Regions from separate parts of the Pseudogulbenkiania sp. AW2-16 genome, predicted to be linked through region 3. Evidence: predicted binding sites of a transcription regulator. Region 3 holds the regulator's gene; each other region holds the start of a gene.

Region 1 (9,684 bases), 1.8 Mb from region 3:
GGCGTCATCGAGCCCGTCCTGGATAGATTCCGGGCAGGGCGAGAGGCAGGGCCTTTCCGTTGTCACGGTGCCTGCTACGGCGAGGGAGCGCCGGGAAGGCTCGGGCCGCCGTGCCGATGCGCTATAAAATACATGAACACGTATTGATATGTTTGCGTCCCTTCGTCGCGGAGCAGGCCGATGCCCCATTCCCATCACGACCACCAGCACGGTCATGACCACCATCACGACCACGCCCATGTGCCGACGGTCGGGGACGACAATCAGCGCAAGGTGCTGATCGCCTTCCTGTTCACCTTCGCCTTCATGGTGGTGGAGGTGGCGGGCGGCCTGCTGTCCGGTTCGCTGGCCCTGCTCGCCGACGCCGGCCACATGCTGACCGACGCCGCCGCGCTGGCGCTCGCCTACGGCGCCTTCCGCTTCGGCAAGCGCGCCGCCGACACCAAGCGCACCTTCGGCTACCTGCGCTTCGAGGTGATCGCCGCCCTGATCAACGCCATCACCCTGTTTGTCATCGTGCTCTGGATCGTCATCGAAGCCATCGACCGCTTCCGCCATCCGGGGGCGGTGCTGGCGGGGCCGATGTTCGGCGTCGCCACCATCGGGCTGCTCGTCAACCTGCTGGTGTTCTGGATTCTGAGCCGTGGCGGCAGCGAGCACGTCAATATCAGGGGCGCGGTGCTGCACGTGCTGGGCGACCTGCTGGGCTCGGTCGCCGCCATCGCCGCCGCCGTCGTCATCTACTTCACCGGCTGGACGCCGATCGACCCCTCCTGTCGGTGTTCGTCGCGCTGCTGATTCTCTACAGCGCCTGGTCGCTGCTGCGCCACTCGCTGCACATCCTGCTCGAAGGCGCGCCGGAGCACGCCCAGCCGGATGCCATCGCCAGCCATCTGCGCCAGACCGTGCCGGAGCTCGCCAACGTGCGCCACGTCCACGTCTGGTCCATCACCTCGGGCCGGGTACTGGCCACGCTGCACGTCGAGCCGCGCGCCGAGGCCGATCCGCGCCGGCTGGTGCAGGCTGTCGAGGTGGAGCTGGTGGCGCGTTTCGGCATCGCCCATGCCACCGTCGCCATCGATTGGCCCGAGACGGAAGCCGGCCCCTGCCGCCTTGGTCCCCATGACGACACGGTCCACCCCGCGGGCCACGCCGGGGCCGAGCATGAGCACGAGGGTCCGGCCCATCCCGGGCCTTGCCAGCAAGGACGCCAGCCGTGAGCCGGCTCGCCCGGCCTTCCCCGGCCGACATCGCCGTGCTGGCGGAAACGTTCCGGCTGCTGGGCGACCCGACGCGTCTGCGCATCCTGTTCTTCTGCCTCGACGCGCCGCGTTCGGTCGGCGACATCGCGCAGAGCCTCGAGCTGTCGCAATCGCTGGTCAGCCACCACCTGCGGCTGCTGCGCGGCGCCCGGCTGGTGCGCGGTCAGCGCCGGGCCATGCAAGTCTTCTACCAGTTGGCCGACCAGCACGTCAGCGACATGCTGGCCGACATGGCGCACCACGTAGCCGAGGAGCACGCCGAGAGATGAGCGGGCCCCGCTCCGGCGAAAACCCTCTTGCATCCGGGGGCATTTCCCTCGTAGGCTGGTATTCATGACAATTCATTGATCGCCCGCCATGCTGAACCTCAGCTTTCGCCCCCGCCTGATCGATGCACTCAAGGGTTATCACCGCGAAGTGTTCCGGCACGATGTGCTGGCCGGGTTGACGGTGGGGATCGTGGCGCTGCCGCTGGCGATGGCGTTCGCCATGGCCAGCGGGGTGACGCCGCAGGCCGGCATCTTCACCGCGGTCATCGCCGGCTTCCTGGCTTCGCTCTTGGGCGGGACCCGGTTCTCGGTGACCGGTCCCACCGGCGCCTTCATCGTCGTCATCTACGGCATCGTCGCCAAGTACGGCGTGGCCAACCTGCTGATCTGCACCTTCATGGCCGGCATGATGCTGGTGCTGATGGGGCTGATGCGGCTGGGGCAGGTGATCAAGTTCTTTCCGATGCCGCTGATCACCGGCTTCACCAACGGCATCGCGGTGCTGATCTTCCTCACCCAGCTCAAGGACTTCTTCGGCCTGCCGGTGGCGCAGATGCCGGCCGGTTTCTTCGCCATCGTCGCCACGCTCAGGGCGCGCCTGGCCGAGTTCGACGGCATGACGCTGGCGGTGTCGGGGGCCTCGCTGGCGCTGATCCTGCTGTGGCCCAAGCGGCTCAACAAGCTGCTGCCGTCGCCGTTCGTGGCGCTGCTGCTGGCGACCGTCACGGTGGCGCTGTTCCATCTGCCGGTGGCCACCATCGGCAGCAAGTTCGGCGGCATTCCGCAGGGGCTGCCGGCGTTCTCCGGCCCGGCGCTGGACTGGGCGACGCTGTCCGAACTGATGACGCCGGCCTTCACCATCGCGCTGTTGGGCGCCATCGAGTCGCTGCTGTGCGCGGTGGTGGCCGACAGCCTCACCGGCGACAAGCACGACGCCAACCAGGAGCTGATCGCGCAGGGCATCGCCAACATGGTGGTGCCGTTCTTCGGTGGCATCCCGGCCACCGGGGCGCTGGCGCGTACCGCCACCAACATCAGCAACGGCGGGCGCACCCCGGTGGCCGGGATGGTGCACGCCGCATTGCTGCTGCTGGTGATCCTGGTGGCGGCGCCGCTGGCGTCCTACATCCCGCTGGCGGTGCTGGCGGCGATTCTGGTGGCGGTGGCGCTGAAGATGGGCGACTGGGATATCCGCAAGGCGGCGCAGTTTCCGCGCCACGACACCGCGGTGCTGGTGGTGACCTTCCTGCTCACCGTCGCCTTCGATCTCACCATCGCGGTGGAGATCGGCCTGCTGATGTCGGCGGTGTTCTTCATCCAGAGCATGGCGCGCAATACCAGCGTGCAGCGGCTGCGGCCGGAGCATGCCCAGCTGTTCGAGCGCCATTCCATCGCCGGCAAAGCGGTGCCGCCGGGCTGCGCGGCGTTCCGGGTGGAGGGCGCGCTGTTCTTCGGTGCCGCCGATACGGTGGAGCAGGTGCTGCACGACGCGCCGGACGCGCGCGTGATCATTCTGCAGCTGCACCGGCTGGTGCTGCTCGACACCACCGGCCTGCTGGCGCTGTCGGCGCTGCGCCAAAGGTTGGCCGAAGAGCGGCGTACACTGATCCTGTGCGGTGCCGGGGCCGAGGTGATGGGGTTGCTGGTCGGCTCCAGGCTGGCGGCGGAAATGGGCGAGCGCAACATTCAGCCCGATCTCGCCACGGCGCTGATGCGCGCCGAGGAACTGCTGACCAGCGGGGTGGTGTGGGCGTAGAAAAAGCCTTGATTGATCGGTTGTTGTTTATTTTTGTGCCGACAATTTTTGATTTGTGGCAATTAATTTAATAAAAATGACGAATCCAGGGCTCTTGTGAGGAGGTGCTGGTGTAGACTTGCGCTGCTGTCGTAGCGGGTAAGGTGCTGCACCGTGCCCTGGTGCCGCCGGCGGGCGACGACGGTGGCCGGCAGGCCGTTCTGCCACTCCCCAGCAAGGATTCATCATGGAGCACCCGCAGCGCGTGGCGCGGCACACCCTGTTCGAAGACGTTCAGGCGATCGTGATCGGCACGCTGTTCATCTCGCTCGGCGTCGCGCTGTTCGCCCAGGCCAAACTGCTGACCGGCGGCACCGCCGGCCTCGCCTTCCTGATCCACTACGCCACGCCGCTGAGCTTCGGCCAGGTGTTCTTCGTCATCAACCTGCCGTTCTACTACCTCGCCATCAAGCGCATGGGCTGGCGCTTCACGGTGAAGACCTTCTGCGCGGTGCTACTGCTGTCGCTGTTCTCCGAGCTGCAGTCGCACTTCATCCACATCGACGGCCTCAACCCGTTCTACGCCGGCGTGGTCGGCGGCCTGCTGATGGGCGCCGGTTTCCTGATGCTGTTCCGCCACCAGGCCAGCCTGGGCGGCATCAACATCGTCACGCTCTACCTGCAGGACAAGTACGGCATCCGCGCCGGCAAGCTGCAGATGGCGATCGACGTCAGCATCGTCAGCGCGGCGCTGTGGGTGGTGAACCCGCTGGCGGTGCTGGTGTCGGTGCTGGGCGCGGTGGCGCTCAACCTGATCCTCGCCGTCAACCACAAGCCGGGCCGCTACTTCGCGGCCTGAGCGCCAGCCGCGCACCGCTGCCCGGCGCTCGCGGGGTCTGTTCGGGGGCGCGGCCGAGCACTTGCATCGACCCGATGCCGGTCCGGTTTTCCCTTTCCTTGCCGCCCGGCGCTCCCTCAGCGCGCCAGGCTGGGCAGCAGGCTGAAGCCGTTGCGCGAGCCGGTGGTCACGTAGCCGACCAGCTGGCTGTCGCGATGGGCGAGCGCGGTCAGTCCGTCGTCCCCCTCGCTGATCTGCCAGTCGAGGGCGTTGCCCTGGGTGACCCCGGCCAGCTGGATCGGGTAGCGCGGCGTCTTCACCGCCACCGGCAGGGGGCCGAAGCGGACCGGTGTCGGCGTGCCGGCCAGCGTGCTGGCCAGCGCGTTGGCCGACAGCGTGATCGGCTGCAGGTAGGGCAGGATCTGCCCCTCGATTTCGGCGCAGTCCCCCAGCGCATAGACGTGGGGCTGCGAGGTGCGCAGGTAGGCGTCGACGACGATGCCGCGCCCCGTCTCCAGCCCGGCCGCCAGCTCCAGCCGCGGCTTCAGGCCCGCCGCGCAGACCACGGCGTCCACCGCCCGCGTGTCGCCGTCGCTCAGCGTCACGCGGTAGCCCTGCTCGGCCCGCTCGACCCGTTCCACCCCGGTGCCGAAGCGTAGCGTGACCTGGTCCATGACGTCGTGCAGGCGCTGGCTGACCACCTCGGGCACCAGCCGCTCCAGCAGGCGGCTGCCGATGTCCACCAGCGTGACGCGCTTGTGCTGGGCGATGTCGTGGGCGATTTCGGTGCCGATCAGGCCGCCGCCGATGACCAGCACGTGCTCGCTCTGGTTGAGCCGGTCGAGGTAACGCCGGTACTGCTCCAGGTTGTTCAGGGTCAGGATGTCCCGCGCCGCGTCGCCGCCGACGGGCGGGACGAAGGGCTCGGCCCCCACCGCCAGCACCAGGTCGCTGTAGGGAATCTGCGCTTCCCCCGCGGTGACCTTCTGCGCGACAAAATCGATGGCACTGACCCGGGTACGCGGTCGCACCATGATCTTCAGCTCGGCCGCCATGCCGGTGGCGTTGTTCAGGGTGAGCCGTTCGGCACTGGCCTGATGCCCGAAGCCGTGGCTCAGTTGCGGCTTGGGGTAGTGTTCGCCGCCATCCTCGGTGAGGACGACGACCGGCGTGGTGCTGTCGTGCTGGCGGAACGCCCGGGCCAGGGTGTAGCCGGCATGGCCACTGCCGATGATGACGAGGGGCTTTTTCATCGTGTTTTCTCCAGAAGCCGTCGCTTAGGCGGGGACAAAGTCGCTCTTGCCCATGAAGCACACCGGGCAGAGGAAGGTCTCGGGGACGTCCTGCCAGGCGGTGCCGGCGGCGACCCCCTGGGCCGCGTCCCCCTGCTGCGGGTCGTAAATCCACGAGCAGGTCTTGCAGCGCATCTTGCCGCTGCAGCCGCACGCGGCGGCGGCGTCCGCCGTATTCTGTCCGGTGCTGCCCAGTTGCTCGATGAACGCCTCGCCAAAACGCACCCCCTGGGCGAGGGCATCGTCGTTCGGGCGCCATTCGGCGGTGATGCCCGGGTTGAGCACGCGGAAACCAGCGTCGTCCAGGCGCTTGGCGATACGTTCCACCGCACCACCGCTCCAGCCGTGGGTGCCGAAGGAGGCGGCCGCCTTGTTCTTGAAGCGCAGGCCGGTCATTTCCTCGAGCAGGGCGGCAACGTGCGGCAACATCACGTTGTTGACGGTCGGGCTGCCGACCAGAATGGCCTTGGACTTGAACACGTGGGTGAGGACGTCGTTCTTGTCAGTGTTGGACAGGTTGAACAGCTTGATCACGACATCCTGGTCCGCCTTGCGGATGCCTTCGGCAATCGCCTCGGCCATCATGCGGGTGCCGTTCCACATGGTGTCGTAGACCAGGGTGATCTGATTCTCCTGGTAGTCGTCGGCCCACTTCAGGTACTGCTCGACGATCTGGGTCGGCTTGTCGCGCCAGATGATGCCGTGGCTGGTGGCGATCATGTCGATCGGCAGGTTCAGCGCCAGAACTTCATGAATCTTCTGGGTCACCAGCGGGCTGAACGGGGTCAGGATATTGGCGTAATACTTGATGCATTCTTCCTGCAGTTCGACCGGGTCGCACTGGTCGTTGAACATCTGGGCGCTGGCGTAATGTTGGCCGAAGGCATCGTTGCTGAATAGCACGGCGTCGCCGGTCAGGTAGGTGGCCATGCTGTCCGGCCAGTGCAGCATCGGCATCTCGACAAACACCAGTTGCTTGCCGTTGCCGAGGTCGAGGCTGTCGCCGGTCTTGACGATCTGGAAATTCCAGTCCTGGTGGTAGTGGCCGCGTAGCGATTTGACGCCGTTGGCAGTGCAGTAGATCGGCGTGTCGGGGATGCGCGCCATCAGTGCCGGCAAGGCGCCGCTGTGGTCGATCTCGTTATGGTTGGCGATGATGTAATCGATGGCGCCGAGGTCCACCTCCTTGGCCAGATTGGCGACGAATTCTTCGGCGTAAGGCGCCCAGACGGTATCGATCAGGGCGATTTTTTCTTCCTTGACCAGGTAGCTGTTGTAGCTGGAACCGCGATGGGTGCTGTATTCGCTGCCGTGAAATTCACGCAGTTCCCAATCCTGTTTACCAACCCAGCGGATGTTGTTTTTGACGGTGAAAGCCATGGCAGAGAGCTCCTTGCGGTATAAGACTCGTGTTGAATGAATCTTATACCTCATAACATTCACCGTAAATGAATCTTATGAGTTATCATGAATTCGCTTGAGGTATATCAAGAGCGGGCTGTTGCCGTGCCCTGTATGCCTATATCGTATGCCAGAATCAAGTCTGGGCCCGCTGTCGCGGCGCCACAGGCAAGATAGAATGCAGGTTCGACCCCAACCGGGCCTGCCTGATTGAACAACCCCATGGAACGGCACCGATCGTGCGACTGACGGCTTTTACCGATTACTGCCTGCGCGTGATGATGTACAGCGCGCTGGCGGGCGAGCGCCTGGTGACGATCAACGAGATCGCCCAGGCGTACGGCATTTCCGCCAGCCACCTGACCAAGGTGGTGTTTTTCCTCGGCCAGCATGGCTATCTCACCACCGTGCGCGGCAAGGGGGAGGGATGCGCCTGGCGGGCGATCCGCGGCAGGTCAACCTCGGACAGCTGGTGCGTGCCGCCGAGACCGACAACGTGTTGGTTGAGTGTTTCGATCCCCAGCACTCGCAATGCCGCATCGCCTCGGCGTGCCGCCTGATGAACGTGCTGCATGCGGCCCAGGAGGCCTTTTACGGCGAATTGTCGCGCCATACCCTGGCCGATCTGCTGGTTCAGCCGGCGGGGCTGGGGCGGGCCTTGGGCATCGAGATCCGGCTCGTCTCCGATTGAGAAACCCGGCGCGGCGACGCCGCGTCACGCGCTGTTCCTGATCGGCTCCATTTCTTTGCGGTTCTGCAGGCAATCCAGAAACCCCGCCAGCAACGGCGGAACGGGCCCAGGGCGCGTCGCCAGCCCCAGCGACAGGTACGCCCCCTCGTCGCTGAGCGGCAGATAGCGCACCCCCGGCATCTTCACGCACTCCAGCGGCGAGGGCAGCAGCGCCACGCCGAGACCCGCCGCCACCAGCCCGATCTGGGTGGTGGCCTCGCGCGCTTCCTGCACAATCCTCGGTTCGAAGCCGGCCGCCAGGCAGAGCTGGCGCACCTGCACGTTGAGCCCGGTGCCGGCGCCGGCCGGGTAGATGATGAAACTCTCGTCGCGCAACTGCTCCAGCGACGCGTGGGGCTGCGCGGCCAGCGGGTGGCGGGCGTTGATCACCAGCCGCAGCGGGTCGCGGTGGATCTCGCGCAGTTGCAGGTCGGGCGGGTTTTCCTTGCCGTGGAAACGCACGAAGCCGATGTCCAGCCGTTCTGCGCGCAGCGCCTCGAACTGCAGCGCGGTGAACATCTCGCGCAGCGTCAGCTGCACCTGCGGGTAGTGGCGGCGATAGTCGGAGATCAGCCCGGGCAACAGGCTGGTGAATGGCAGCGAGGAGGTGAAGCCGACGCGCAGCTCGCCCACCTCGCCGCGCGCGGCGCGGCGGGCATCGTCGGCGGCCTGTTCCACCTCGGCCAGGATGCGGCGGGCGTGCTGCAGGTAGCGCTCCCCGGCATCGGTCAGCGCCACGCGGCGCTTGCTGCGCTCGAACAGGGCGACGCCCAGTTGTTCTTCCAGCGAGCGAATCTGCTGGCTCAAGGGCGGCTGGGCGATGTGCAGGCGTTCGGCGGCGCGGGTGAAGTTGAGTTCTTCGGCGACGACGACGAAGTAACGCAGGTGACGCAGTTCCACGTGATATCTTTTACATATTAATCAACGATTAAATATATATTGGACTGGCGGTTTGTCCAGTCCTAGCATTGGCTTATCCAGCCCCTGACCGGGGCCGCCAGCCGAGTCTTGACCATGTCTTCCGATGCCTTAGCCGTATCCCGCGCCACTGTTTTTCCCGCTCCGCCCACCGCCCCGGTGCACGAACGACTGCGTGCCGGTACCCCCGCCTTCCGCCGCACCAGCTGGGGCATGTTCTTCGGCGGCTTCGCCACCTTCTCCTCGCTGTACGGCATGCAGCCGCTGATGCCGATGTTCTCGCACGACTTCGGCCTGTCGCCGGCGGCGGCGAGCGGCGTGGTGTCGGCTGCAACCGGCGCGCTGGCGGTGGCGCTGATCCCGATGAGCCTGTTGGCCGATCGCTACGGTCGCAAGCCGGTGATGAACCTGTCGCTCGGCCTGGCCGCGCTGTTGACGCTGCTGGCGGCATTTGCCGGCAGTTTCGGCCAACTGCTGCTGCTGCGCACCCTGCTGGGCATCGCGCTGGCCGGCATCCCGGCGGTGGCGATGGCCTATCTGAGCGAGGAGATCGAGCCGGCCTCGCTGGGGCAGTCGATGGGGCTGTACATCGCCGGCAACGCGCTGGGCGGCATGAGCGGACGCTTTTTCCTGTCGCTGATGAGCGAATGGGCCAGCTGGCGCGAGGCGGTGGCGGTGCTGGGCCTGTTCGGGCTGGTGTCGGCCGTGGTGTTCTGGCGCTGCCTGCCGCCGTCGCGGCATTTCCGCCCGGCGCGGCTGGTGCTGGGCGAGGTGCGCGGCAACCTGCGCCTGCACCTGGCCGATGACGGCCTGCCCTGGTTGTTCGCCACGGCCTTTTTGCTGATGGGCTGCTTCGTCAGCCTGTACAACTACCTCGGCTACCACCTGGCGCTGGCGCCGTTCAACCTGTCGCCGAGCGCGGTCGGCGCGGTGTTCCTGCTGTACGTGGTGGGGATGTGGAGCTCGGCCTGGGTGGGGCGGCTGGCCGACCGTCTGGGGCGGCGCAACGTGTTGTGGGTCATGGTGAGCCTGATGCTGGCCGGGCTGACGCTGACGCTGGCCGGCACGCTGTGGCTGGTGGTGCCCGGCATCGCCGTGTTTACCTTTGGCTTCTTCGGTGCGCATTCGGTGGCGAGCAGCTGGATCGGCCGCCGCGCCAGCCGGGCGCGCGGCCTCGGCCTCGGCGCTCTACCTGAGCTGCTACTACCTGGGCGGCAGCGGCCTGGGCTCGGCCTCGGG
Region 2 (9,684 bases), 1.3 Mb from region 3:
AGTCCGAAGCGCGCGGCGATCTCGCCGGTCAGGCCCCGCCCCTTGAAGTAGCCGATGGCGGCGGGCGAGGACTTGAGCTGCTGCTTGTAGTACGCCGCCGCGCGCTGCAACAGGTCTTCCAGCGTCACCTTGCGCTCGCGCGCCTCGCGGCTGGCCTGCGGGTTGGCCGAACGCTCCTCCGGCACCGGCATGCCGAGCCCTTCGGCCAACAGCCGGATGGCATCGACGAAGCTCAGTCCCTGGTACTCCATGACGAAGCCGATGGCCGAGCCGTGGGCGCCGCAGCCGAAGCAGTGATAGAACTGCTTGCTCGGGCTGACGGTGAACGAAGGGCTTTTTTCCTTGTGGAAGGGGCAGCAGGCGAGGAAGTTCTGGCCGGCCTTCTTGAGCGGGACGTAGCGATCCACCACGTCGACGATGTCGACGCGGGACAGCAGCTGATCGATGAAATCCTGCGGAATCAACGACAGATTCTCGCGTCAGTCAGGCAGCACCACCGAACAGCTTGCGAACAGAGCACGCGTGCGGGCACCTCAGCCGGCCAGCTTGGCTTTGATGCGGGCGGAGACCACGGCCATGTCGGCACGGCCGGCCAGCTGCGGGCGCAACAGCCCCATGACCTTGCCCATGTCCTGCATCGAGGCGGCACCGCTCTGCACCACGGCAGTGTCGATCAGCGCATCGATTTCGGCTTCGGTGAGCGGCTGCGGCAGGTAGCCGGTCAGCACGTCCATTTCCACCTTTTCCTTGTCCGCCAGGTCCTGGCGGCCCGCAGCCTCGTACTGGGTGACCGAATCACGGCGCTGCTTGAGCATCTTGTCGACCACAGCAATGATGCCGGCATCGTCGAGTTCGACGCGCTCGTCCACTTCCTTCTGCTTGATCGCCGCCATCAGCAGGCGGATGGTGCCGAGACGCTCGGAGTCCTTGGCCTTCATGGCCGTTTTCATGTCGTCACTGATGCGCAGTTTGAGGCTCATGTCTTGCTCGCGGAAAAAGACGAAACCATCGGCATGGCAGATGGCTGAAATTCGTGAAGTACAAATGGCAAAACCGCAGGCGTTGCCTGCGGTCCTGCATTCTTGCCGTGCTACGAAGCGATTAGTACAGCTTCGGCGGCAGCATCTGGCTGCGCAGACGCTTGTAGTGACGCTTCACGGCAGCGGCTTGCTTGCGCTTGCGCTCAGCGGTCGGCTTCTCGTAGAACTCGCGGGCGCGCAGTTCGGTCAGCAGACCGGTTTTTTCTACAGCGCGCTTGAAGCGGCGCATGGCGACTTCGAACGGCTCGTTCTCTTTGACGCGGATATTCGGCATTACCTTAGTGTCCTTAAATTCTGGAAGCTAAATGCTTGAAGAAAACAAATATTTTAACAACGTTCAGGGTTTTGTAAAAGCCTGACGCGACTCAAGCAAGTGTTTTGTGCGCTTTACGCATCACTACTTGCGAGCGGAAATCACCCCCTCACTCGGAGAACTTGGTGTTGCACTATAAAAACGCTTGGGCATGCGACCCGCGCGATACGCGGCACGCCCCGCTTCCACGGCCAACTTCATGGCCCGGGCCATCAGCACCGGGTCATCCGCCGCGGCAATGGCGGTATTCATCAGGATGCCGTCGCAGCCCAGTTCCATGGCGATGGCGGCATCCGAGGCCGTTCCGACGCCGGCATCGACCAGCACCGGCACCTTGGCCTCTTCGATAATCAGTTTCAGGTTCCACGGATTCAGGATGCCCATGCCGGAGCCGATCAGGCTCGCCAGCGGCATGATGGCGCAACAGCCGATGTCGGCCAGCTCGCGCGCCACGATGGGATCATCCGAAGTGTAGACCATCACGTCGAAACCTTCCTTGACCAGCACTTCGGCGGCCTTGAGCGTCTCGCGCACGTTGGGAAACAGCGTGTGCGGATCGCCCAGCACCTCGAGCTTGACCAGGCGATGGTCGTCCAGCAGTTCACGCGCCAGGCGCAAAGTGCGCACGGCGTCGTCGGCGGAATAGCAACCCGCCGTATTGGGCAGCAGTGTATACCGGTTTTTCGGCAGAAAGTCGAGCAGATTCGGCTCATCGGCATTCTGGCCGAGGTTGACGCGGCGAATCGCCACGGTAACGATTTCGGCGCCAGAGGCATCCAGCGCCTCGGCGGTCTGGGCAAAATCACGGTATTTGCCGGTGCCCACCAACAGGCGCGACGCATAGGCCTTACCGGCGATGACAAGCTGATCCTGCGACATCATTCCCTCGTACCCTCTTCAACCGCCGCCAACGGCGACGACAATTTCCAGTTCATCCCCATCGGACAAACATTCTTCACCATGGCGGCTGCGCGGCACGATCTCGCCGTTCTTCTCGATGGCGACGCGCTTGCCGGCCAGTTCCAGTACGGCGATCAGATCGGCCAGCGTGGCAACACCGTCCAGCATCCGCTCCTCGCCGTTGACACGAATCTTCATGCGGGATTATCTCCGTTCCGCCTGCTGCACCACGTCGATCTGCTGCACCTCGTTCAGCACCTTGCCGAGGTGGGCCAGGCTCTCGACCTGCAGGCGGAAATGAATGTGGATGAAACCGTCTCCAACGTGGGTATCCTGGGTGTCGACGCTCTCGATGTTGGCCGAAGCCTGCGAGATGGCGGTAGCAATCTCCGCCAGCGCTCCGCGCTCGTTGCGCGCCAGGATGCTGATATTGACGCCGAACATGCGCTCCTTCGTGCTATCCCAGGTGACGTCGAGCAGCTTGTCGTGATCAACGCGCTTGGTATTGGGGCACACCACACGGTGCACCAGCAGCCCCTGCCCCTTGGTGATCACCCCCAGGATGTCATCACCCGGGATGGGGTGGCAGCAGGTGGCCAGCTGCACCGCGCCGCCCTCGTTGCCACGGATGGTGACCGGCCCGATATGCACGTTCTCGCCGGTGCGCTCCCCGGCCAGTTCGGCCAGCCGGCGCGCCACCACGATCGGCAGCAGTTTGCCGACGCCGATGTCGGCCAGCACATCATCGAACGGCTGGTCCTTCTCGCCATACTGCGCGAGGTAAGCGGCATGCAGCGCGTCGTCCAGCGTCAGCGGCGTGGAGGCCAGCGCGCTGACCGCCTGCTTCAGTAGACGCTCGCCCAACTGGGCTGCCTCCTCGTGCTGCAGGCTCTTCAGGTAATTGCGGATGCAGGAGCGGGCGCGGCCGCTCTGCACGAAGCTCAGCCACGACGGATTGGGCTTGGACTGGGTGGAGGTGATGACCTCCACCGTGTCGCCGTTGCGCAGCACGGTGCGCAGCGGCATCAGCGAATGATTGACGCGCGCCGCGATGCAGCGGTGGCCGATATCGGTGTGCACGGCGTAGGCGAAGTCCACCGGCGTCGAGCCCTGCGGCAGCACGATGATCTTGCCTTTGGGCGTGAAGACGTAGACCTCGTCCGGGAAGAGGTCGATCTTGATGTGTTCGAAGAACTCGACGGCGTCGTCGCTCTCGGCCTGGATGTCGAGAATGCTCTGCAGCCATTGGTGCGTACGCTGGTGCGCGGCGTCGAGCGAGGCGTCGCCGCTCTTGTACATCCAGTGCGAGGCCACGCCGGCCTCGGCCACGCTGTTCATCTCGCGGGTGCGAATCTGCATTTCCACCGGTGTCCCGTACGGGCCGAACAGCGTGGTGTGCAGACTCTGGTAGCCGTTCCCCTTGGGAATGGCGATGTAATCCTTGAACTTGCCGGGAATGGGCTTGTACAGGCTGTGCAGCGCGCCCAGCGCCAGGTAGCAGCTGGGCACATCGTTGACGATCACACGGAAGCCATAGATATCCAGCACTTCGGAAAACGACAGGTGTTTTTCCTGCATCTTCTTGTAGATGCTGAACAGGTTCTTCTCGCGGCCCTTGATCGTCGCTTCGATATTGCACTCGACCAGCTTCTGGCTCACCGAGTGCAGAATCTTGCTCACCACCTCGCGCCGGTTGCCGCGCGCGGCGCGCACCGCCTTCGACAGCACGTGGTAACGGTGCGGATGCAGGTGCTTGAACGCCAGGTCCTGCAACTCGCGGTAGACCTTGTTCAAGCCGATGCGGTTGGCGATCGGGGCATAGATTTCCAGCGTTTCCAGCGCGATGCGCTGGCGCTTGTCCTCGCGCATCGCGTCCAGCGTGCGCATATTGTGCAAGCGGTCGGCCAGCTTGACGATGATGACGCGGATATCGCGCGCCATCGCCAGCACCATCTTGCGGAAGTTCTCGGCCTGGGCCGTTTCCTTGGTCTGGTATTCCAGCCGCTCCAGCTTGGAGAGGCCGTCGACCAGGTCGGCGATGGTGCGGCCGAACTTCTCCACCAGCGTCGGCTTGGTGACGCCGGTGTCTTCCAGCACGTCGTGCAGCAATGCCGCCGCCAGGCCCTGCACGTCCAGCCGCCACTCGGTGAGCATGGTGGCGACCGCCAGCGGATGGGTGATGTAGGGCTCGCCGCTCTTGCGCGTCTGCCCCTCGTGCGCCGCGCGGCTGAGCTCGAAGGCCTGCCGCAGCAGCTGCACGTCCTCCGGTCTCAGGTAACGGGCGGCGGCCTCGAGAAAGGCTGCCGCGTCGGCGTCGATCATCGCCTCATAGTCGATAATCGCGGAGAGGTCTGCGCTCATGGAGCCTTCCATCGGACGCCGGCTCAGCCCTTGTTGCGATGCAGGATTTCGGTGCCGACGTGGCCGGCGGAAATTTCACGCAGCGCCACCACGGTCGGCTTGTCGCGGCCGGCCTCGACGAAGGGGGCGGAACCCGACGCCACCTGACGGGCGCGGTAGGCCGCGGCCAGGGTCAGGTCGAAACGGTTCTGGATACGATCCAGGCAATCATCAACGGTAATGCGGGCCATAATGTCCTCGGCTAATCAATCGTTTTCAAGACTATATAGTGTTTCGGGCACGGGACCAACGGGGTCAGCCCTGGCTGCCCATGCGGCTCAGTGCGTCGCGGTAGCGCAGCATCTGCTTGGTGCCGTGCAGCCGCTCGGCACGGATGATGCTTATCAGATCCTGCTTGGCGCGTTCGATATCGTCGTTGACGACGATGTAGTCGTACAGCGCCGCGCGGTCCACCTCGGAACGCGCCTCGGCCAGACGGCGCTGGATGACCTCCTCGCTGTCGGTGGCACGGCCGCGCAGGCGGCGCTCCAGCTCGTTGATCGAGGGCGGCGCGATGAAGATGGTGATCACCCCATCGAACAGGCGGCGTACCTGCTCGGCGCCCTGCCAGTCGATCTCGAGCAGGATGTCGCGACCTTCGGCCAACTTCTCGCGCAGCCAGGCGGCGCTGGTGCCGTAGTAGTTGCCGTACACCTCGGCATACTCGAGGAAATCACCGGCCTCGATCATGGCAAGAAACTGCTCCTTGCCCACGAAATGGTAGTGCGTCCCCTCCACCTCGCCTTCGCGCGGCGCGCGCGTGGTGTAGGAAACGGACAGCTGCACCGCCGGGTCGACCGCCAGCAAGGCCGACACCAGCGTGGTCTTGCCGGCACCCGAAGGGGCAATAACGATGTAAATGTTACCGCTGGGCTGAACCATGTAAGCGTACATCCTGCGCCAAAAGATAATTTTTCAGGATACCACAAGCACTTCAAGCGGTTAAGACGTTCACCAAGCGGCCTAGTCCTGGCGAAGGACTAGCCAGTCCCCTGCCACTATTGCAAAATGCGCAGCTTAATCAAACCAATATGCCATTTTCGAGGGGTTTTCCATGTCACTGCTGGATAGCTTTTTCAAACTCAAGGAACACGGCACCTCGGTCAGAACCGAGGTCATCGCCGGCGTCACCACCTTCCTGACCATGGCCTACATCATCCTGGTCAATCCGCTGATCCTGTCGGGCACCGGCATGAACCTGGACGCCGTGTTCGTTGCCACCTGCCTCGCCGCCGCGTTGGGCACCGGCATCATGGCGCTGGTCGCCAACTACCCGATCGCGCTGGCGCCGGGCATGGGGCTCAACGCCTACTTCACCTTCACCGTGGTGGGCGGCATGGGCGTGCCGTGGCAGGCCGCGCTGGGCGCGGTATTCATCTCCGGCGTGGTGTTCCTGGCGGTGAGCCTGTTCAAGGTACGCGAAGCCATAGTCAACGCCATTCCGCGCTCGCTGAAATTCGCCATTTCCGCCGGCGTCGGCATGTTCCTCGCGATCATCGCGCTGAAGAACGCCGGCGTCATCAAGGCCCATCCAGCCACCTACCTGACCCTGGGCGACATCCATAACCCGACCACGCTGCTCGCTATCCTGGGCTTCTTCGTCATCGTGGCCCTGGAGTACCGCAAGGTGCCGGGCTCGATCATCCTCGGCATCCTGGCGGTGACCGCGCTGTCGATCACGTTTGGCCTGTCCAAATTCAACGGCGTCGCTGCATCCGTGCCCAGCATGGCGCCGACCTTCATGCAGATGGACCTGCACGGCGCACTCAACGCCGGCCTGCTAGGAGTGATCTTCGTGTTCTTCTTCGTCGACCTGTTCGACACTACCGGCACGCTGATCGGGGTGTCGCACCGCGCCGGCCTACTGGACAAGGACGGCAAGCTGCCACGCCTGAAGCGCGCCCTGCTGGCCGACTCGATCGCCATCACCGCCGGTGCGGTGATGGGCACCTCTTCCACCACGGCCTATATCGAAAGTGCGGCGGGCACCGCCGTCGGCGGCCGTACCGGCCTGACCTCGCTGGTGGTGGCCATTCTGTTCCTGGCCTGCCTGTGGCTGTCGCCGCTCGCCAAGACCGTGCCACCCTACGCCACAGCCCCGGCGCTATGCTACGTTGCCGTACTGATGTGCCGCGGCCTGGCGGAAATCGAGTGGGACGACCTCACCGAGTCGGCCCCGGCCGTCATGACCGCGCTGGCGATGCCATTTACCTTCTCCATCGCTGACGGCATCGCCTTCGGCTTCATCAGCTACGCCGCCCTCAAGCTCTTGAGCGGCCGCGTTACCGAACTCAAGCCGGCGGTGCTGGTGATCGCGGCACTGTGGGTCTTCAAACTGGCCTTCTTCGCCTGAGGAGCAATGGGCGTATGGAAAACCTGAACAGCCTCGATTTGTCCGGCTACCTCAAGAGCCGGATCCGCACCGTACCGGACTGGCCGCAGCAGGGCGTGATGTTTCGCGACATCACGCCGCTGCTGCAGAACCCCAAGTCCTTCCGCATGCTGATCGACATCTTCGTCTATCGCTACATGGAGGAGAAGGTCGACCTGATCGCCGGTCTCGACGCTCGTGGCTTCATCATCGGCTCGGTACTGGCCTACGAACTGAACGTCGGCTTCGTACCCATCCGCAAGAAGGGCAAGCTGCCGTTCAAGACCGTGTCGGAGGAGTATGAGCTGGAATACGGCAACGCCACGGTGGAAATGCACACCGATGCCTGCAAACCCGGAGACCGAGTGGTGCTGATCGACGACCTGGTCGCCACCGGCGGCACCATGCTGGCCGGGGCCAAGCTGCTGAAGAAACTCGGCGCCGAACTGCTGGAGGCGGCGGCCATCATCGACCTGCCAGAACTGGGTGGCAGCCAGTTGGTGCGCGACAGCGGACTGGAGCTGTTTACCGTGTGCTCCTACGACGGTCACTGAGGACGGAACACACGCTACTGGAAACGCAAACGGGCCTCACGGCCCGTTTTTATTGGTTTAGCTGGCACACAAAAAAAGAGGATACGGCGAGTCACCGTATCCGTCCAAGCACACACACATAAACCCAAGGAAGTAGCGGAGAAAGCGCTCGCGCACTCAGTGCTTGCGCGACTCGTTCTTCACATTACGGATGAACAGCGTCACGCAAACGCCCACGACGAGGCTGGCGACCACGATGGTGATCAGGCTCAAGAGCCCGACGTCATCGGATAACAGTTGTTTCCAGAGTTCCATTTTGCCCTCCTGTGGCGGCTGTGCTCGCCTTGATGACTTTGACTGCCAACCATCATACCCATGACAGGATGTCGGGAATTGACGTAGGTCAAAGGCATGTTTTTCTGCACTAGGCGGGCACAAAGGGCGAAAAAAATGGCCCCGGTTCGATTCCGGGGCCATGTCTTTTGTCACTAGTCGACAGCGTTTTACTTGCTGGCGCTCATGTCCTTGGAGAGGAAGAAGGCATCCGAGAAGAACTCATCCTCAGGCAGCCCGAGCTCGCAGGTAAAGCTGCGGTGCGCGGCCTCCACCATGACAGGGGCGCCGCAGGCGTATACCTGATGGCCGGAAAGATCGTCGAAATCGTCCAGCACCGCCTGGTGCACGAAGCCGGTGCGACCGGTCCAATTATCCTCGGGCAACGCCTCGGACAGCACCGGAATGTAGGTGAAGTTGGCGTTGGATACCTGCCACTGTTCCGCCAAGTCGGCCATGTACAGGTCAGCCTTGGTGCGCGCCCCCCAGTAGAACACCATGGGACGGGTAATGCCGCTGTGCAGAGCATGCTCGACAATGCCCTTGATCGGGGCAAAGCCAGTGCCGCTGGCCACGAACACGATGGGTTTATCCGAATCCTCGCGCAGGAAGAAAGTGCCCAACGGTCCCTTGAAGCGCATGATCTCGCGCTCTTTCATCTGGGTGAACACGTACTCGGAAAACGAGCCGCCGGGCTGGTGACGGATGTGTAACTCGAGGAAAGCATCGTCGTGCGGGGCGTTGGCGATCGAGAAGCTGCGCTTCTTGCCATCCTTCATCAGGATGTCGATATATTGGCCGGCGTGGAACTGCAAGCGCTCGGAAACCGGCAGCTTCAGCTTCAGCACCGCGACGTCGTGCAGCTTCTCGATTTTCTCGACGCGGCACGGCAGGGTCTTGACCGGAATGTCGCCGATGCCGGTGACTTCGCGCACCTCGATGGTCAGGTCGCCTTGCGGCTTGGCGCAGCAGAACAGGGCGTAGCCTTGCACCCGCTCCTGCTCCGGCAGGGCCTTCTCCTGGTAGCCATCCTGGCACACCTCGCCTTCCAGTACCTTGCCCTTGCAGGCGCCACAGGCGCCATCGCGGCAGCCGTATGGCAGGCCGACACCATGACGCAGGGCCGCCTCGAGAATGGTTTCGTGGTCGTCGACCGGGAAGGTGTGTCCACTCGGGAGCACTTTGACTTGAGCAGTCATCTCGTTACTCTACCTTAAGCTCGCTAAAATGCGGTGTATGCGTACTCTATTGATTGCAGGCTTCGGCGACGTGGCGCGCCGGGCCGTTCCTTTCCTGGCGCCGAGCTGGCGGTTGCTGGCGCTGGTGCGCCGGCCGAAACAGATAGCCGAAGCCCGCAGCCTGGGCGTCCTGCCGGTGCTCGCCGACCTCGATGACAAACGGAGCCTGACACGTCTGGCCGGACTGGCCGACGCCCTGCTCTATACCGCCCCGCCGCCGGAACGCGGTGAAAGCGACCCGCGCCTCGGCAAGTTGCTGCGCGCGCTGGCAAAGGGGAAAAGTCTACCACAGCAGATAGCCTATATCAGCACCAGTGGGGTCTACGGCGATGCCGGCGGTGCCTGGCTGGACGAAACCGCCCCCCTGCATCCACAAAGCGCGCGCGCCAAGCGGCGCGTCGACGCCGAACGCCGCCTGCGCGCCTTCGCCCGGACTCATGGCGCCACCGTGACGATCCTGCGCGCTCCAGGCATCTACGCCGCCGAGCGCCTGCCAACGACACGGCTAATCAACGGCACACCGTTGATCGCGGCGGACGAAGACAGCTACGGCAAC
Region 3 (9,684 bases):
GCTACCTGATCGGCTTCCGCCAGCACAACGAGTTCCACGAGCAGTGCGTGGAGCGCATCTTCACCGACGTGCTGCGCGCCTGCCAGCCGCAGCAACTCACCGTGTACGCGCGCTATACCCGGCGCGGCGGCCTCGACATCAATCCCTTCCGCAGCAATGGCGGAGAGCCGGCGCCGGCCAACGTGCGCACCGCGCGCCAGTAAATCCCCAAGGTTGGCCGAAGCCCTTCGGCCAACCTCGTCACGCCGTCCGCCGCGCCTTGCGGCAGGCCATCAGCACCACCGCCCCCACCTTGAACAGGCCGGCCGCCACCGTCAGCGACAGGTGCGCGGCGATCAGCAGCGGCATCGCCACCTCCGCTTCGCGGAAATAGGCGGTGTAGACTCCGACGCTGAACACCGACAACGACACCAGCATGGTGACCAGGGCAATACGTTCCATTCCTTGTTGCATGATTCGCACCTTTTGCCGACGGCGCTGCACGTGCCAGGTGACAGCACCCTTTTTAAACATGTACTATTGATACATCTTTAGTGGCGGCGCGTCCAGCATCAGAACATTCTGATATAGGCATCGCCGATAAGATGTATTTTTTTGACAACTTATAAGGACTTCACATGCTCAGCAGCCAGCACCGCGAACTCGTCAAAGCCACCGTACCGGTTCTGCGCGAACACGGCGTCGCCCTGACCAGCCATTTCTACCGCCGCATGTTCAGCCACAACCCGGAACTCAAGCACGTGTTCAACCAGGCCAAACAGGAGGCCGGCCAGCAGCAGCAGGCGCTGGCGCTGGCGGTACTGGGCTACGCCGAACACATCGACGATCCTTCGGTCCTGGCGCCGGTGGTAATGCGCATCGCCCACAAGCACGTCGGCCTGGGCATCCGTGCCGAGCACTACCCGATCGTCGGCCATCACCTGCTGTCCTCGATCAGCGAGGTGCTGGGCGAGGCCGCCAGCGACGAGTTGCTGGAAGCCTGGCGCCTGGCCTACGGCCAGCTTGCCGACCTGCTGATCGGGGCGGAACAACAGCTCTACACCGACGGCGCGCTGAGCCGCGGCGGCTGGTCCGGCGTGCGCAGCTTCACCGTCACCCGCAAGGTGGCGGAAAGCAGCGAGATCACCTCGTTCTACCTCTCCCCGTCCGACAAGGGCGCGGTGCCCGGCTTCCGTCCCGGCCAGTACATCACGCTGAAGCGTTTCGTGCCGGAACTGGGGTTGCTGCAGCCGCGCCAGTACAGCCTGTCGGACGCACCGGGCCAGGATTACCTGCGCATCTCGGTCAAGCGCGAACCCGGCAACGGTAGCACCCCGGCCGGACGCATCTCCAACCTGCTGCACGACACCGTGCACGAAGGCGACCAGCTCGAACTGGCCCCGCCGGGTGGCGACTTCTTCCTGCACGAAGAACGCAGCACCCCGGTCGTGCTGATCAGCGGCGGGGTTGGCGTGACGCCGATGCTCGCCATGCTCAACCATCTGGTGCTGACGCGAAGCCCGCGCCGCGTCGCCTTCGTCCACGGCTGTCGCAACGGTGCGGTGCACGCCATGAAGCGCCACGTCAACCAGCTGGCGGCGGAATGCGACAATGTCAGCAAGGTGGTGTTCTACGAAGAAGTGGGTGCCGAAGACCGCCTGGGCGAAGACTATGACCAGCAAGGCCGCGTCGACCTGGGCGCCGTGCGCGAGCAGGTGCTGCTGCCGGATGCCGACTACTACCTGTGCGGCCCCTTGGCGTTCATGCTGGCGCAGCGCGACTGGCTGCTGGCGGCCGGGGTGGACGGCGGGCGCATCCACTACGAAGTGTTCGGCTCGCATACCATAGCCGGCTGATTGTGCCGCGCGGGTGGGAGGGGTATCCTGCCCGCATCACTCGAGACAGAACGAATCATGCAGTTGACCCGCTTCACCGACCTCGGCCTCAGGGTATTGATGTACCTGACCCACCGCGAACGCGACACCCCGGTCACCATCCCGGAAATCGCCGAGCGCTTCGCCGTGTCGCGCAACCACCTGGTCAAGGTGGTGCACTTCATGGCACAGCAGGGCTGGCTGGTCACCACCCGAGGCAAGGGCGGCGGGCTGGCGCTGGCGCGCCCGGCCGATCACTACCGGCTGGGCGACGTCATCCGCACCCTGGAAGGCATGAGTGACCTGATCGACTGCGCCGAGCCGCCCTGCGCGCTGCGCAGCGGCTGCCAGCTCAAGTCGGCGCTGGACGTCGGCCTCACCGCCTTCTTCGAGGCGCTCAACCGCTTCACGCTGGCCTCCGCCGTCGCCGCGCCGACCGGCGAGGCCATCGTCCGCCTGCACCGCCGGCCCCGTCCGCTGGAGCCGGGCACCGTCTCCTAACACCCTCCGCCGCCCTACCCGGTTCGACGCCGGCACGGCGCCGCTCCGCGCGACACCGCACCGGACACCGCTCTCCCCGCCCTGCATCGGCCGCTCCGGCCCTGTGCGCTCCCCGCCACCGGGCCGCGGCGATCGCCCGGGACGGACTGGCCACGTCTGCCGCCGTACTTTGCCCTGCCGGCATCCCCCACACATCGCCCCCTCTGCGGAACATGGCCGGAAGTTTGCTTGCCTAAACCGGGTCGGCGCCATGCTATGACCACCCAGTCCCGCCTGAGTGGCCCCGCCACCTCTCACCCAGCGTTGCAGATTCCCCGGCAACACATCCCCGCAACAGAACGGCTCTAGCCTGTAGCAGGCTGGCTTCTTCGAGAAAGGGAACACCCATGAAGACCACTGAGATCGCCTTGGCCTTGCAAGGCGGCGGCGCGCACGGCGCCTTTACCTGGGGCGTACTGGACAGGCTGCTGGAAACACGCCGCTATCACCCCGCCGCGCTGAGCGGCGCCAGTGCCGGCGCCATGAACGCGGCGCTGCTGGCCTACGGCTGGATGGAGGGTGGTTACGACGGCGCGCGCGAGGCGCTGGGACAGTTCTGGCAACGGCTGTCGGCGCTCTACCCCTGGCCGGCGGCGCACGCCCCGCCCGTGGCGCTGCAAGGGCTGCTGCAGCTGTCGCACTTCCTGACCTCGGACCAGCTCAACCCGTTCGACTACAACCCGCTGCGCGAGCTGATCGCCAGCAGCATCGACTTCGCCCGGCTGCGCACCACCCCGATCCAGCTGTTCATCGCCGCGACCCACGTCAACAGCGGACGCCTCAAGCTGTTCCATGCCCACGAGCTGAGCGTGGAGCACCTGCTGGCTTCCGCCTGCCTGCCGCAGCTGCACCACACCGTACACATCGACGGCGAAGCCTACTGGGACGGCGGCCTCACCGCCAACCCGCCGCTGTTTCCGCTGGCCTACCAGGGGCGCGCCCGCGATATCGTGCTGGTGACGCTGGTGCCGCAACAGTGGGAGGAGACGCCTGGGCGTGCCGGCGCGGTCGAGCGCCGCCTCAACGACATCAGCTTCGGCTCGTCGCTGCATACCGAGTTGCAAGGGCTGGCCATCGCCAAGCGCGAAGCCGGCAGAAGTCTGTTCGGCCTGGGCCGCCTGGAGCGACACCTGCGCCAGCTGCGCCTGCACCATATCGATGCGGACGCTACCACCGGCGCGCTCGACAGCCTGAGCAAGCTCACGCCGCATCACGGCCTGGTGCAGCAGTTGTTTGCCGCCGGGCGCGAGCGGGCGCAGGCCTGGCTGCAAGAGCACGGTGCGGAAGTCGGGAGAAAAAGCACGATGCGGCTGTGGCGGCGCATCGGCTGACACGGGGCGACGTCGTCGCGGCGCAACGAAGAGCCGCGGCAAGAGCGCGCCACGACCGCAAGGCGGCCGTGGCGGGAAGGGAAAGGATCAGATGGTGCGCGAGTAGCGCGCCTTGGTCTGGCGCTCGCGCAGGTGGCGGTCGAAAGCCATGGCGATGTTGCGGATCAGGAAGCGGCCTTTGGGCTCAACCATCAGGAAGTCGCCGTCGAAAGTGAGCAGGCCCTGCTGCTGGAACTCGCGGATGGCCGGCATCTCGGCGGCAAAGTACTCGGCGAAGTTGATGCCGTGCACCTGCTCGATGGCTTCCACCGACAGCGCGAAGCGGCACATCAGCGCCTGGATGATGGAGCGGCGCAGGATGTCGTCGCCGTCCAGCACCATGCCGCGCAGCACCGGCAGGCGGTTTTCGTCGAGTGCGGCGTAGTAGCTCTCGAGATCCTTCTCGTTCTGGCTGTAACAGGGGCCGACCTTGCCGATGGAGGACACGCCGAAGCCGATCATGTCGCAGTCGGCGTGCGTGGAGTAGCCCTGGAAATTGCGCTGCAGCCGGCCCTGGCGCAGCGCCACGGTGAGGTCGTCCTCCGGCTTGGCGAAGTGGTCCATGCCGATGAACACGTAGCCGGCGGCGGCCAGCTGTTCCACCGAGTGCTGCAGGATGTCGAGCTTGACCGGCGGCAGCGGCAGGTCGGCCTCGTTGATGCGCCGCTGCGGCATGAACACCGTCGGCAGATGGGCGTAGTTGTAGAGCGCGATGCGGTCCGGCCCCATGGCGATGACCTTGTCGACCGTGGCCGCCACCGACTCCTGGGTCTGCAGCGGCAGGCCGTAGATCAGATCGACGCTGACCGAGCGGAAGCCGGCCTCGCGCGCGGCGTCGATCACCACGCGCGTCTCTTCTTCGCTCTGGATGCGGTTGACCGCCTGCTGCACGCGCGGCTCGAAATCCTGCACCCCGACACTCATCCGGTTGAAGCCCAGGCGCGCCAGATGCAGCACGGTGTCGCGCGTCACCTTGCGCGGATCTATCTCAATGGAATATTCTCCCTCCGCCAAGAATTCGAAGCGGGTCCGGAGTATCCCCATCAGCCGTTCCAGCTGTTCATCCGACAGGAAGGTCGGGGTGCCGCCGCCGAAGTGCAGCTGGATGACTTTTTCGCGCTGCCCCAGCACGTCGGCCACCAGGCCGACTTCCTTCTCCAGGTAATTGAGGTAGCGGTCGGCGCGGCTCTTATCCTTGGTGATGATCTTGTTGCAGCCGCAGTAATAGCACACGGTGTTGCAGAACGGCAGATGCACGTAGAGCGAGATCGGACGGCTGTTGGCGCCGATCTTGCGCTGCTGCAGCCAGTGACGGTAGTCCTTGGCGCTGAAGTCGTCGGTGAAGCGGTCTGCGGTCGGGTACGAGGTATAACGCGGGCCGGCGCCGTCGAGACGGGCGATCAGGGCGCGGTCGAACTCGCAACGTGTGGGCGAAAACGGTGGGTGGGTGGTGTTCATGATGTCTCGCGATGGAAAAACCAGTGGTGGACTGGTAAATTTGCGGCAAACCTCCCAGAAACGCTTTGACCGACATCAAGGCCCAACGCTTTGACCAACATCAAGGCTTACTTAACAGAAGCGGACATGCCGCATGACTGACTCGACTGTTGTTCCCCTGCAAGCCCTCAAGGTCTCCTGCTCCAACTGCACGCTGCGCGAATTGTGTCTGCCCCTGGGTCTGAACCGTGAGGAAATGACGCGACTGGATGCGGTGATCCGCCAGAGCCGGCGCCTGAAACGTGGCGAAGCGCTGTTTCGCAACGGCGAGGGCTTCAAGTCACTGTACGCGGTACGTACCGGTTTCTTCAAGACCTGCATCTCCAGCCAGGACGGGCGCGAGCAGGTCACCGGCTTTCACATGTCGGGCGAACTGATGGGACTGGACGGGATTTCGGCCAACGTGCACGGCTGCAACGCCGTCGCGCTGGAAGACAGCGAAGTGTGCGAGCTGCCGTTCAGCCGCATGCAGAACCTGGCGCTGGAGATTCCCTCGCTGCAACACCACTTCTACCGGCTGATGAGCCGCGAGATCGTGCGCGATCACAACGTGATGATGCTGCTGGGCAATATGAAGGCGGAGGAACGGCTGGCCGCCTTCCTCATCAACCTGTCGCAGCGCCTGACGGTACGCGGTTTCGCCGCCAACGACTTCATCCTGCGCATGAGCCGCGAGGAGATCGGCAGCTTCCTGGGGCTCAAGCTGGAGACGGTGAGCCGCACCCTGTCCAAGTTCCAGCAGCAGGGCTGGATCGCGGTGGACCACAAGCACATCCAGCTGGAGCAGCCCGAGCAGCTCAAGCAGTTGGTCGCCGGCTGCGCCAACGCCCACCCGACGCCGAACCACTGAGAACCTGTTTACGATCTCGCGAGCTAGAGCGAGACAAGGCAAAAACAGCTGAGGATGCGGAGTTTACAAGTAGTAAATGAGCATTCCAAAGTCGTTTTTAACGCCGTATCGCCGAAGCGCAGCAGATCGTAAACAGGTTCTGAGCCCTTCCGCGCCCCCGCGGTCCTAGCGTCAGCGGGCGGCCCACCGGCCACCGCGGCATGAATGGCGTTCAGCGCCCCCCGCTTCCCGCCTTGCCATTGGTCAGTTCCTGCACCGTGTCGAGCAACTCGGCCAGTCGCGCTGGCGGCGGCCAGTTCGGCGGGCAGACAAAACCGCGCGCCACTTCCTCCCAGTCCCCGCCCCCCAACGGCAAGACCTCGGCCACCAGCTGTGGCGCCTCTGCCGCCGCCAGGTGGCGGCGCAGCGCGTCCTCGTCCAGCGTCTCGGCCTCGTCCACCCGCGCCGGCGCCAGCCAGCGCAAGCGCGGCAGCCACACCCAGCGCGACGCCAGCGAGCGCCGCGGCCACGGCGCCAGCAGCGGGCGCGCCCAGCCGGTGAGGAGGTCGGGGGCCAGCGGCGGCTCGAGCAGCACGGCATGGGGATAGAACAGCCAGCCCGCCAGCCCGGCCGCGGTGCGGCAGCCGACGAAGCCGGGCGGCAACAAGGGTTGCGCCGCCGCGTGGCGCGACAGCGCGAGCTGATCCTGCAGCTTGGCCGCCTTCAGCGCCCAGGCATCGCGCAGGCTGGGGCCGACCAGGGTATGGCGCCCTTCGCCCAGCATCAGGTAGAACTTGCTGGCGGTTTCGAGGTGCCACGGCTCGCCGTCGATGCGCAGCAGGAAGTCGAATTCGCCAACGGTGCGCAGCTCGCCATTCTGCACCTGCAGATTGGCCGCCACGCACTCGATGTGCGGCGCGAGCTCGAACCAGAACGCCAGCAGATTTTCGGCGTAGCGACCAAGGCGGGTGGTGGGACGGGCGGCGAGCCAGGCCACCAGCGCCGCCGGGGCGCGGTCGAGTTCGGCCAACAGTGCCGGTCCGGCGTCGCCCAGCAGGCGCTCGGGCAGAATGTCGGCGCCGGTCAGCCACGGCGCCGGCGCCGTCAGGAGAAAGGCCAGGTCGCGCACCGCCGGGTACGCGTAGGGCAGGTAGAAAGTGCTACTGCTGGCGCTGGCCGTCATCGCGCTGGGCCACGCGCTGCACCTGCTTCAGGAAGCCACGCAGGATGTCGATTTCCTCGCGCAGCAGGTTGGCGCGGTTGAACAGGGTACGCAGGCGGCGCATCAGGCGCTCGCCGTTGCGACGCTCGTAGTAGCCGATATCGGCCAGGGTCTGGTCGAGGTGGCCGCAGAAGCCCTCCACCTCGTCGCGCGTCGCGCTCTCCGCTTCGGCGCGCAGGTAGTCGACGTCGACGCCGGTGTGGCTGAACAGCTCGTAGGTCATCACCTGTACCGCCATCGCCAGGTTGAGCGAGAAATACTCGGGGTTGCCGGGAATGGTCACCAGCCGGTTGCACAGCTCGACCTCGTCGATCGACAGGCCGAAGGTCTCGTTGCCGAACACCAGCGCCACTTGTTCGCCGTCGCGCGCGCGCGCCACCAGCTCCGGCGTGGTTTCGCGCGGAGTGGAGAGCGGCGTGGTCAGCTCGCGGCGGCGGCTGGTCAGGGCGCAGGCCACGGTGACGCCGGACAAGGCTTCGGCCAACGTGTCGACCACCACCGCCTGCTGCAACAGGTCGACCGCGCCGGAGGCCAGCGTGTCGGCCTCGGGGCTGGGGAAGGTCTTGGGCTCGACCAGGTAGAGCCGCGACAGCCCCATGGTCTTCATCGCCCGCGCCGCCGATCCGATATTGCCCGGATGGCTGGGGCGCGCCAGCACCACACGAATGTTCTTCAAAAAATCAGGGACTTCGGGTTTCTTCATTCGCCATTTCGCATTAAAATAGACGGCTTATCAAAAGCCCGTCCATGAGCCGGGTTTTTTCGTTCCTTAACCCAGATTGTTTCCTACTACGACTTTCCCTACCGGGAAAGGCGGGGTAGTTGTCTTTACTAGAGGCCGTCAATGCATCCCATGCTCAACGTCGCGGTGAAAGCCGCCCGTCGCGCCGCCAGCGTCATCCAGCGCGCGTCGCACAACGTCGACACCATCCGCGTCGAGAAGAAGCAGCACAACGATTTCGTTTCCGAAATCGACCGCGCCGCCGAAGAGGCCATCATCTCGACCATTCTCGACGCCTACCCCAAGCATGGGATTCTAGCAGAAGAGTCCGGCGCCCAAGGCTTGGGCAACGCCGAGTTCGAGTGGATCATCGACCCGCTCGACGGCACCACCAACTTCCTGCACGGCCACCCGCAATACTCGGTGTCGATCGCCCTGATGCACAAGGGTCAAATCCAGCAGGCCGTAGTGTATGACCCCAACCGCAACGACCTGTTCACCGCCTCGCGCGGCGTCGGCGCCTTCCTCAACGACCGCCGCATCCGCGTTTCCAAGCGCATTGCCATGAACGAATGCGTGATCGCCACCGGCTTCCCGGTGACCGACCAGAGCTACATCGACCAGTACCTGGGCATGTTGAAGGACGTGCTGGGCAAAACCGCCGGCGTGCGCCGCGAGGGCTCGGCCGCGCTCGATCTGTGCAACGTGGCTTGCGGCCGTGTCGATGGTTTCTGGGAGTTGAACCTGAAGCCGTGGGACATCGCGGCGGGCAGCCTGATCGTGCAGGAAGCCGGCGGCATCGTCACCGACCTCAAGGGCGAGGACGGCTGGCTGGAATCCGGCGACATCGTGGCCGGCAGCCCGAAGGTGCTGGCGCAGTTGCTGCATACGCTGGCGCCGCACGTCGGCTGATCGTTCTCCCTCCGTATTTCCAACGCCCCGTCAGTCAGCTGGCGGGGCGTTGTTGTTTGGAGGTACGGTCTGGAATAGCGTTTTCGGCGAAGTTATGGGCTATTGCTATATGGCTGGTGAGGGGGGGCCGGTTCCGCCCGGCGGACGGGAAGGGGGAATTTGCGTCGCCAAATTCCCCCTTCACCCCCAAAGGCGAGCCCACCGCCGCTTGTTTCCGTCTGGCTGGAGGCTGGCGAGGCGCCGTGCAAACTCGCCGTTCGCTAACGACGAACGGCTCAGACAGCGCACGGCTTAAAACCTCGCCATCCGCCATCCAGCCGGCGCGGCAGAAGGGCCGATGGGGCGCATCGGTCATGTCTTAGCTTTGGGAATAACAGGCGAAGGAAGAGATGAGGATATTCTCTACTGCATTGGCCAAAGACATTGGCCGTGCTCTTCGGCCAACCGTGCCGGAATCCCTCCAGATTTGTCTTTTCACCGCATCAAATCAACCCGCTCAATGCGCCAGTAGCGGATCCCCCTTCTGCCGTGCCGACGGGTGGCTTTGTCGAGGTTTTAAACCGCCGGCTGTCTGAGCGATTCGACGCTAGCGAATCGCGAGTTCCGGCGGTGCCTCGACAAAGCCGGGCCCCGGCGGGATCACACGGCAGGTGGGGGTCGCCTTTGGGGGTGAAGGGGGAATTTGGCGACGCAAATTTCCCCTTCCCGTCCGCCGGGCGGAACCGGCAAACCCCACACCT

What was found. Region 3 encodes FNR, which switches genes on or off when oxygen is low (the NO sensors DNR and NnrR bind a similar motif). Its sites were predicted from a motif close to TTGATNNNNATCAA; they were not measured.
Region 1: a site for FNR is predicted at 6,874-6,887, ahead of norV (anaerobic nitric oxide reductase flavorubredoxin). Genes of this name have one in related genera too.
Region 2: a site for FNR is predicted at 7,951-7,964, ahead of ABKF58_RS08420 (DUF3149 domain-containing protein). Genes of this name have one in related genera too.

The regions. Positions count from the first base shown of each region.
Region 1 is NZ_CP157668.1:2,255,639-2,265,322, forward strand. It holds gene ABKF58_RS11065 (cation diffusion facilitator family transporter) at 181-798, shown strand; gene ABKF58_RS11070 (cation transporter dimerization domain-containing protein) at 780-1,220, shown strand; gene ABKF58_RS11075 (ArsR/SmtB family transcription factor) at 1,217-1,531, shown strand; gene ABKF58_RS11080 (SulP family inorganic anion transporter) at 1,620-3,287, shown strand; gene ABKF58_RS11085 (YitT family protein) at 3,514-4,125, shown strand; gene ABKF58_RS11090 (FAD-dependent oxidoreductase) at 4,242-5,357, opposite strand; gene norV (anaerobic nitric oxide reductase flavorubredoxin) at 5,382-6,776, opposite strand; partial or broken gene ABKF58_RS11100 (RrF2 family transcriptional regulator) at 7,079-7,488, shown strand; gene ABKF58_RS11105 (LysR substrate-binding domain-containing protein) at 7,513-8,427, opposite strand; gene ABKF58_RS11110 (MFS transporter) at 8,605-9,684, shown strand, end outside.
Region 2 is NZ_CP157668.1:1,741,498-1,751,181, reverse strand. It holds gene dnaG (DNA primase) at 1-464, opposite strand, end outside; gene ABKF58_RS08465 (GatB/YqeY domain-containing protein) at 534-980, opposite strand; gene rpsU (30S ribosomal protein S21) at 1,102-1,314, opposite strand; gene ABKF58_RS08455 (thiazole synthase) at 1,438-2,235, opposite strand; gene thiS (sulfur carrier protein ThiS) at 2,251-2,451, opposite strand; gene ABKF58_RS08445 (RelA/SpoT family protein) at 2,458-4,614, opposite strand; gene rpoZ (DNA-directed RNA polymerase subunit omega) at 4,638-4,844, opposite strand; gene gmk (guanylate kinase) at 4,909-5,535, opposite strand; gene ABKF58_RS08430 (NCS2 family permease) at 5,708-7,006, shown strand; gene ABKF58_RS08425 (adenine phosphoribosyltransferase) at 7,021-7,578, shown strand; gene ABKF58_RS08420 (DUF3149 domain-containing protein) at 7,735-7,872, opposite strand; gene ABKF58_RS08415 (CDP-6-deoxy-delta-3,4-glucoseen reductase) at 8,061-9,089, opposite strand; gene ABKF58_RS08410 (SDR family oxidoreductase) at 9,127-9,684, shown strand, end outside.
Region 3 is NZ_CP157668.1:421,646-431,329, forward strand. It holds gene queF (NADPH-dependent 7-cyano-7-deazaguanine reductase QueF) at 1-203, shown strand, start outside; gene ABKF58_RS02035 (hypothetical protein) at 241-453, opposite strand; gene hmpA (NO-inducible flavohemoprotein) at 618-1,835, shown strand; gene ABKF58_RS02045 (RrF2 family transcriptional regulator) at 1,893-2,354, shown strand; gene ABKF58_RS02050 (patatin-like phospholipase family protein) at 2,741-3,724, shown strand; gene hemN (oxygen-independent coproporphyrinogen III oxidase) at 3,812-5,221, opposite strand; gene fnr (fumarate/nitrate reduction transcriptional regulator Fnr) at 5,355-6,110, shown strand; gene ABKF58_RS02065 (DUF1853 family protein) at 6,322-7,272, opposite strand; gene ABKF58_RS02070 (RNA methyltransferase) at 7,250-8,014, opposite strand; gene ABKF58_RS02075 (inositol monophosphatase family protein) at 8,156-8,944, shown strand.